DNA from 2 places in the Luteibacter sp. 621 genome. Region 2 is predicted to be linked to the other one. Evidence: predicted binding sites of a transcription regulator. Region 2 holds the regulator's gene; the other holds the start of a gene.
What was found. The regulator sigma-54, encoded in region 2, starts transcription at its own class of promoters, with help from an activator protein. The targets are predictions, from matches to a motif close to TGGCACGNGCNTTGC.
Positions count from the first base shown of each region.

Region 1: the regulator sigma-54 is predicted to act here: its motif matches at 2,178-2,192, upstream of glnA (type I glutamate--ammonia ligase).

Region 1 is NZ_JBNDKI010000002.1:400,653-404,971, reverse strand. Features, by position in the region: gene ABIE56_RS04015 (family 43 glycosylhydrolase) at 1-925, opposite strand, end outside; gene ABIE56_RS04010 (hypothetical protein) at 1,012-1,917, opposite strand; gene glnA (type I glutamate--ammonia ligase) at 2,234-3,646, shown strand; gene ABIE56_RS04000 (OprO/OprP family phosphate-selective porin) at 3,858-4,319, shown strand, end outside.
Region 2 is NZ_JBNDKI010000010.1:153,741-158,059, reverse strand. Features, by position in the region: gene hprK (HPr(Ser) kinase/phosphatase) at 1-800, opposite strand, end outside; gene hpf (ribosome hibernation-promoting factor, HPF/YfiA family) at 882-1,232, opposite strand; gene ABIE56_RS12900 (RNA polymerase factor sigma-54) at 1,352-2,833, opposite strand; gene lptB (LPS export ABC transporter ATP-binding protein) at 2,936-3,655, opposite strand; gene lptA (lipopolysaccharide transport periplasmic protein LptA) at 3,660-4,262, opposite strand; gene lptC (LPS export ABC transporter periplasmic protein LptC) at 4,225-4,319, opposite strand, start outside.

The DNA.
Region 1 (4,319 bases), on a different contig from region 2:
AGGCATCATCAAACGTCGAGCCGTGGCCAGCCCCCGTCACGAAACCACCGGGCTTGTAGCCAACAGGGTTGTAAGGTGCGTATTCAAACGGGCCAAGCGGTGACGAGCCCACGTACACGCCGGTGCCGTATACGTTGTACTCGGTGCCGGGGCCTCCGTACTGAAAGTAGTAACGCCCGCCATGCTTGTTCATCCACGAGCCTTCGATATACGCCGGCTTGTCGCCCATCGTATGGTCCGGGCCGAATCGCTCCCAGCCATGGTTCGCCGGATCGAGGTAGATGAACGCCTTGGGCGTCGTGACGAACGCGAGCCGCTTGCCTTCGCCTTCGTTCGAGCCGAAGTTCATATCGAGTTGCGCGCCGTAGAGCGGCAACGTGTCCGATGAGCCCCAGTAGAGATAGACCTTCCCGTCATCGTCCTGGAACAGGCCGGGATCCCACGGCCCCGGCGGCAGTTTTCCCTTCACCGGAACCTTCCCTGATTCGTCGTACTGCGTTGCACCCGGGATAAACGGCAGGCTGCGGGTCCAGAATGTCCAACGTCCGTGTGCGGGGTCTGTGGACACCATCATCGGTCGTGGGCCGAAGGCCGATTGCATGAGGAACAGCTTGCCGTCGGCCACCAGCGTGGCCGGAGCGACATGACCGTCGTAAGGCCAGTGATCCGGTTTCACGAAGGCCCAGTGCACCAGGTCCTTCGACATCCAGTAACCATCGGCCAGGGTCTGGAACAGATAGTAAGCATCCCCATAACGCACCACCGCGGGATCCGCGCCGGTACGGTACGAGATCGCCTCGTTCATCTGCTCCCAGCTGTAGCGGTAGTCGATATCGAGGGGGTTGGCGTAGGTATGTTGCGCGGCAAGCGTAACCGCGGGCGCGGCGGCAACGGTCAGGGCGAGGAATAGCGGTAAGCGGGGCATGAGGGAACCCGGTTCGGCGGTACCCCCATGCTGCCAGCGTAATACGCGTTACGCCGCGCGTGGCTAGCGATTAGCCGTGTGATCGTTCAATGCGCGCTGGCCGGGTTGGTATTGATCCAACCGCTATCGTCGTCGGCTGCCAGCTTCGCCGCCGGCTCCGGCCGAGCGTCGGCATGGACGATCGGCGGAGGGTTGCTGGCTGGCGGTTGTGGCGCTGCGGCGGAAGCCATTGCAGCACCCGTGCTCGCATGGCCCAGTCCCGCTGCAGCGAACAGATCCTTGTCAGCCTTATGTACGGCGGCTTCGAACTCCACGAGGCTCTGGCTGCTCTTCATCTTGGGGCCGGTCTCCATGGAGGGTGAATACACCGTGCGCGACTTGAATGGCTTGCCGTCGATCATGCCCGCGGTCTCGATGATCAGTGGTGGATAGTCCGTCGTCAGTTCGCTAGGGCCGTACCACCCGCCTTGATCCATCTTTTCATGGGCGCAGCTTGAACCCTTTTTTAAGTCGGCCGCGGCGCTGGCGATCATGGCGCCGATGACGCCAGCCGCAGCGCCGATACCACCGGCCTTCAACTTGCGCGCTGGGTTGTAGTACATGGCGTAATGATCGACCCGGACGTCATGACTGCTGGCCGCCCCATCAGGCAATGCCGCCAGGTCCGCGCGGAGCAGGTCCATGGGCGGCGTACTGCCGGGTGTGTCGCCGACAGTGTAAACACCGTAGTTGCAGCTGGTGATCCAAAGCGAATGGATCGAGAAGACCTTGTCTTTTGCTGGTCGGGCGTCGAGCAGGTGGATGCCCGCGGTCGTGCCGGTGGCGGGCGTCGCCACCGTAGTGCCGGGCGCTGGTGCGGCCGTCGCGGCGGGCCTGGTTGCCGCGGCCGCCGTTGAGGACGGTGCCTTCGTCGACGGTGCCCCGGAGCATGCCGCCAGGCACACCATGGCCAGAGCAAGCGCGCCCGCGGCGCGTGCGTTATGGATGAACATCGATTTTCCCCCTATCCCTGTTGGCCCCGGCGCCCCTCGCCAGTCGGCACCCGCATCTTCCTGCGCCAGAGACGGGTCGGCAAGGCCAAGGGGCTGGCTGGAGGTGTCGGCCCAGAATGATCCGGCCTCTTGTCCTTTGATCGGCCGGAATGGTGCACCGGCCAAAGCCATGCACCACGATGGTGCAACCCTGCACATGTCATTTAGCCGTTCTATGATGCCGGGGCTTGGTCCAGGCCGCCCCGCCGCCGCGGAGCCGCTGGCATAGCGATTGCTATATGCCCTGCGCCCCAATACCTAATTCCGAGGTTTGCCCATGTCTGCCGCTTCCAAAGTGCTGAACCTGATCCAGGACGAGGAAATCGAATTCGTCGACCTGCGCTTCGCCGACATGCTCGGCAAGCACCACCATGTCACCTTCCCGGCCCATCAGATCGATGAAGGCACCTTCGAAGACGGCAAGATGTTCGACGGTTCGTCCATCGCCGGCTGGAAGGGCATCAACGAGTCCGACATGGTGCTCATGCCGGACCCTGATACGGCCCACCTCGATCCGTTCAGCGCGCACAAGCAGCTGATCCTGCATTGCGACGTGCTCGAGCCGAGCACCATGCAGGCCTACGGCCGCGATCCGCGTTCCATCGCCAAGCGCGGCGAAGCCTTCCTGAAGTCGACCGGCATCGCCGATACCGCGTTCTTCGGCCCGGAGCCCGAGTTCTTCATCTTCGACTCGATCCGCTGGCAGAACGACATGGGCCGCGTGTTCTACGAGATCAACTCCGAAGAGGCGGCCTGGTCGTCGCGCTACAAGTACGACGGCACCAACACCGGCCACCGTCCGGGCGTGAAGGGCGGCTACTTCCCGGTCAGCCCGGTGGATAGCCTGGGCGACCTGCGCGCCGATATGTGCAAGGTGCTCGAATCGCTGGGCCAGGTCGTGGAAGTGCACCACCACGAAGTCGCCAATGCGGGCCAGTGCGAGATCGGCACCCGCTTCAACACGCTGGTGAAGAAGGCCGACGAGCTGATGACGATGAAGTACGTCATCAAGAACGTCGCCCACCAGGCCGGCAAGACCGTGACCTTCATGCCGAAGCCGATCGTCGGTGACAACGGCTCGGGCATGCATGTGCACCAGTCGCTGTCGAAGAACGGCGAGAACCTGTTCGCGGGCGACCTTTACGGCGGCCTGTCGCAGACGGCGCTGTGGTACATCGGCGGCATCTTCAAGCACGCCAAGGCCATCAATGCCTTCGCCAACTCCACCACCAACAGCTACAAGCGCCTGGTGCCGGGTTACGAAGCCCCGGTGATGCTGGCCTACTCGGCCCGTAACCGCTCGGCCTCGTGCCGCATCCCGTACGTGGCCAGCCCGAAGGGCCGCCGCATCGAAATCCGCTTCCCGGATCCGATGCAGTCGGGCTACCTGACCTTCACCGTGCTGATGATGGCCGGCCTGGACGGCATCCTGAACAAGATCGACCCGGGTGCGCCGGCCGACAAGGATCTGTACGACCTGCCGCCGGAAGAAGAGAAGAACATTCCGCAGGTGTGCGCGAGCCTGGACGAGGCGCTGAACGCCCTCGACAAGGATCGCGACTTCCTGAAGGCGGGCGGCGTGTTCACCGATGACTTCATCGACGGCTATATCGCGTTGAAGATGCAGGAAGTGACCCGCTACCGCGCGAGCACCCACCCGCTCGAGTTCCAGATGTACTACGCGATCTGATCGCATTCCTCGGGGTGAGGAAGGAAGGGGAGCTTCGGCTCCCCTTTTTTTGCCTGACGCTCCCTCAAGTCGTGCCCGTTCCGGCCGATGCAGCAGGGCCAGATGACAGTTTTGTGACGGTCTGGGCCTTATTACTGGCGCAGCATCCTGCGCTGGCTGCTATTTTTTGCTGAAACCGCCGTTTCTGCGGTGGCTTGGAAGGGGCACTACCTTGAAGAAGACGATCCTCGCCGTGTTGGCGCTGGCCGGCAGCGCCTGTGCCGTGGCCGACGATGCGCCGCGCAACACCTACGACTGGCGCAACAACTGGCCGACCCATTACGTCTTCGCGGACGGCACCGACCTCGGCCTGGCCGTGAAGTACCAGTACGACCTGGACCGCTTCAGCAACGACAAGGGCACTTACGAGGACGCCCAGACCAACCGTCGCAAGGAGTTCGGCTTCTTCATCCGCAAGAAGGGCGTCTACGACGCCACGGCGAACTTCGATTTCCAGGCGAAGACCTGGCTGGATGTGTTCTTCCGCCTGCAGAGCAAGGCCGTGCTGGGTGAAGACGTGGGCGCCGTCCGCGTGGGCTTCATGAAGACACCGGTGGGCTTCGAGGGCAACACCAGCACGGGTTCCACCTCGTTCATGGAAACCTCGCTGCCCATGCAGGCGGTCTACGCCAAC
Region 2 (4,319 bases):
TTGGGCACATCCACGTCCAGCACGTTACGTCGGCTGACATCGCCGGTCAGGCGGGTCATGGCATCCGTTTCCTCGCCATCCTTGAGCGGCTTCAGGTGGATGACCAGGCGCAGGTACTTCGACGGTTTGACCGCCGTGTGGCCGAACATCTCGCGGATGTTGAGCACGCCCAGGCCGCGTACCTCGAGCAGATCCTGCAGGAGCTCGGGGCAGGCGCCGTCGATCACATCCGGGGCGATCAGGGTGAACTCGGTGGCGTCATCGGCCACCAGGCGGTGGCCGCGGCTGATCAGTTCCAGGGCCAGCTCGCTTTTGCCGGAGCCGGGATCGCCGGTGATCAGCACGCCGATGGAGAACACCTCGAGGAACACGCCGTGCAGGGTTACCCGCGGCGCAAGCGTACGCGCCAGGTGGTACTGCAGGTAGGTGAGCAGCTCGTGGCCGCGCTTGGTGCTCTGCCACAGCGGGGTATCGGTTTCCTCGGCCACCTCACGAAGGTCGGGCGGGATGGCCTGGTCCTTGGTGACGATGAGCGCGGCCGGCTGGTAGGCGGCGATCTTGTGGATGGCCTCCCAGCGCTGGCGCGAATCCAGGCCGTCGAGGAAATTGAGCTCCTCGGTGCCGATGATCTGGATCTTGTTGGGGTAGATGACGTTGAGGTAGCCCACCAGCGACGGGCGGCGGCTCTGCTTGGCGTTGGGCTCCAGGACACGGGCTTCGCCACGCATGCCTGCGATCCAGCGCAGGGCCATCCGTTCATGGACACCGTCGAAGAGTTGTCGGGCAGTGAGCCGATCCACGCGGGGGTTCCTGTCAAGAAAAAAGCCGGCACACGGATGTGCCGGCTTGCTTATATTGTGCCACAGGCCCGATGGGGGGCTTTAGCTGCTGGCAGTGCGGGCCTCGCGGACCTCGCTGTTGTGGTGGTCCTTGATCTTTTCCTTATGCTTACGCAGCTGGTCGGCCAGTTTGGTAATCATCTCGTCGATCGCGGCATACATGCGGTCGTTGATCGTGCCGTCCTGCAAGCGGGCAAGGCCTTCGGCATGGAGCCGGGTGCCCGAACAGTGCAGGGTGCCGCCCGCTTTGTGCTCGGCCTTGTCCACCGATAGCACGACATCCAGGGCCATTATGTTGTCGAAAAGGCGTTCGAAGCGGCCGATTTGCTGTTCCACGCGTTCGCGCAGGGCAGGGGTGACCTGGATGTGCTGGCCGCTGATCTGGATTTGCATGACGCCTCCTTCTTGCTGAGGGTGCCGCCGTTCGGTGGCGGCGAGATGGGAATGGCCGGTTGCCACTCCTGAACCGTTGTACGTGGGACCGTGATCCTCCACCGGGGTTCCGCACTGTTTCAGCTGGCGCGGACGCGCTCGCTGGAGCTGGGAATGCGCATGGCTTCCCGGTACTTGGCTACCGTACGTCGGGCTACCTGAATACCGCGTCGATGGAGTTCCTCCGCGAGGGCCTGGTCGGACAGCGGGCGACGCGGGTCTTCCGCCGTGATCAGTTTGCGCAACATGGCCTGGATGGCCGTCGCGGACGCGCTGCCGCCGTCTTCCGTGGCCACGCCGCTCGAGAAAAAGTGCTTCAGCTCGAAGGTACCGCGCGGCGTGTGCATGTACTTGCGCGTGGTAACCCTGGAAATAGTCGATTCATGCATACCCACCTCCTCGGCCACTTCGCGCAGGACCAGGGGGTGCATGGCCTCGGGGCCGTAATCGAGGAAGGCGCTCTGCCGGCGGACGATCACCTCGGCGACCTTGGTCAGGGTCTCCGCGCGGGATTGCAGGCTCTTCAGGAGCCAGCGGGCCTCCTGCAGCTGGCCCTTCATCCAGGTGGCGTCATCGCCGCGCGCGCGGGCAATGAGGTTGCAGTAGTGCTGGTTCAGGCCCAGCCGGGGCTGGGCATCCGGGTTCAGGCTCACCTTCCAGCGGCCGCTCTCACGGCGGGCGTAGACATCGGGGGCCACGTATTCCACCGGGGTGGCATCCAGGGCCGCGCCGGGGCGGGGATCCAGGCTGCGGATGAGCGATGCGGCCACGGCCACGTCGGTCTCGGCCGCCTTCAGCCGCCGGGCGATCTTGCTGGTGTCATTGCGGGCCAGCAGTTCGATTTCATCCGTAACAATGCGGATGGCCAGCCCGCGTTGCGGGGTGTCCTCCGCGAACTGGCTCAACTGGCACAGCAGGCAATCGCGCAGGTCCAGACTGGCGATGCCGGTGGGATCAAACCGCTGGATGCGCTTGCGAACCGCCTCGATCTCGTCGAGATCGGCCTGGAACTCCCGCAGGGCGGCCTGCACCGCCTCGAGGCCGTCGCGCAGGTAACCATCTTCATCGAGCACATGGATGATGGCCGTGGCGATGGCATGGTCGCGCGGCGTGAACTGGGAGAGGTTGAGCTGCCACTCAAGGTGCTGCTGCAGGCTTTCCGGTGCGGCGTTCTGCGGCTCGAAGCCGTCTTCGTCGCCGCCACCGTTGCGCGAGGGGCCACCGGCGTAGTCGCCGGCCTCACCGTGGAAGCGGTCATCGTCCCACTCGGGAGCCAGGTCCTCGGAGGGCGAGGCGGTGGATTCCTCTTCGCGCGTGGCCTTGGTGGGCTGCTCGTCGCGTGCGCGGAACTCCATGGCCTCGTCGAAGCTGGTGCTTTCCTCGGCCGTATCTGGCTCGGATTCGGCATCTTCGGCGAACTCGAGCAGCGGATTGCTTTCCGCTATCTGGCGGAGCTCGGCCTCGAGCTCCAGCTGCGACAACTGCAGCAGGCGGATGGCCTGCTGGAGCTGGGGCGTCAGCGTGAGCTGCTGATGCAGGCGAAACTGAAGTCCGGGTTTCATTACCTTCGCAAGATCGGGTTACCGGGCCATCCTAACCCCACGCGGGCCCCGTAAACCAGCGGGCCGGATGCCTAGGCCGGCTGGCCGATTTCGTATAGGACCTTAGATCCGGAATTCACGGCCCAGGTACACCTCGCGAACCTTTTCATCAGCAAGGATGTGCTGCGGGGTACCGCGCGAGAGCACTTCGCCATCGTTGAGGATGTAGGCGCGGTCGCAGATACCCAGCGTCTCGCGCACGTTGTGGTCGGTGATGAGCACGCCGATGCCACGCTCCTTCAGGTGCCGCACGATGCGCTGGATCTCGCCAACCGAGATGGGATCGACGCCGGCGAACGGCTCATCGAGCAGCATGTAGCGGGGGCGGGCGGCGAGGGCGCGTGCGATCTCGACGCGGCGGCGTTCGCCACCGGAAAGGCTGATGCCCTTCTGCTCGGCGATGTGCGAGATCTTGAGTTCATCCAGCAGGCTTTCGAGTTCGTCCTCGCGCTGCTTCTGCGTCATGTTCTCGCGCAGTTCGAGCACGGCAAGGATGTTGTCGGAGACGCTGAGGCGGCGGAACACCGAGGCTTCCTGCGGCAGGTAGCCGATGCCGAGCTTGGCGCGCGCATGCATGGGTAGGCCGGTGATGTCCTGCTGGTCGAGCTTGATCTGGCCGCCATCGGCGGGGATCAGGCCTACCACCATGTAGAAGCAGGTGGTTTTGCCGGCACCGTTCGGGCCGAGCAGGCCAACCACCTCACCTTCGCGGATGGAGAACGCGAAATCACGCACTACCTGGCGGGCGCGGAACCGCTTCTGCAGGCCTTGGGCTGAAAGCATCGTGTCAGGGCTTCTTCGGGGTGGGGGCCGGCTGGGCCGGCGTCGCCGGAGCCGCCGGCTTGCCCGCGGGAGCGGCGCCTGGCTGGTTCTTCGGCTGGAAGGTCATGTGCACGGTGGCGTCGCCATTGCTCTCGCCGGTCATCGTGCTGTCGTTGGTGTTGTAGGTGAGCTTGTCGCCATCGGCCGTGCCCTTGGTGGGCTGGTCGATGTGGGCATTGCCGGTGAGGATCGCGATGCTCGTATCGTTGTGGTAATCGATGTTCTTGGCGTGGCCGTGCATCCAGTTGCCGTCATCGTCCTGCTGCTGCATGGTCGCCGGGCCGCCATCGATGACCGCGCGGGTGACCTGCTGCTGGTCATCGAAGTAGATCGTGGCCTTGCTGCCCGTGATCTTCAGCGTGCCCTGGGTGATGACGACATTGGTGGTGTAGATCGCAATGCCCTGCGGCTGCTGCCTGCCATCGAAGCTCTTGGACGTGACATCGACGACCTGGTTGCGATCGTCCTGTTTCGCCATGGCTGGGGTGGCGGCGGCAAGGAGCGCCACGCCGCAGGCCGCGATCAGTGCCTTAGCGCTTGCGGGGCAGATACTGGGTGTGGACTGCATCGAGGAGCTCCAGGTGCTTGGTGTCGAGATTGGCACGCATGCCGATGCCGTTCATTG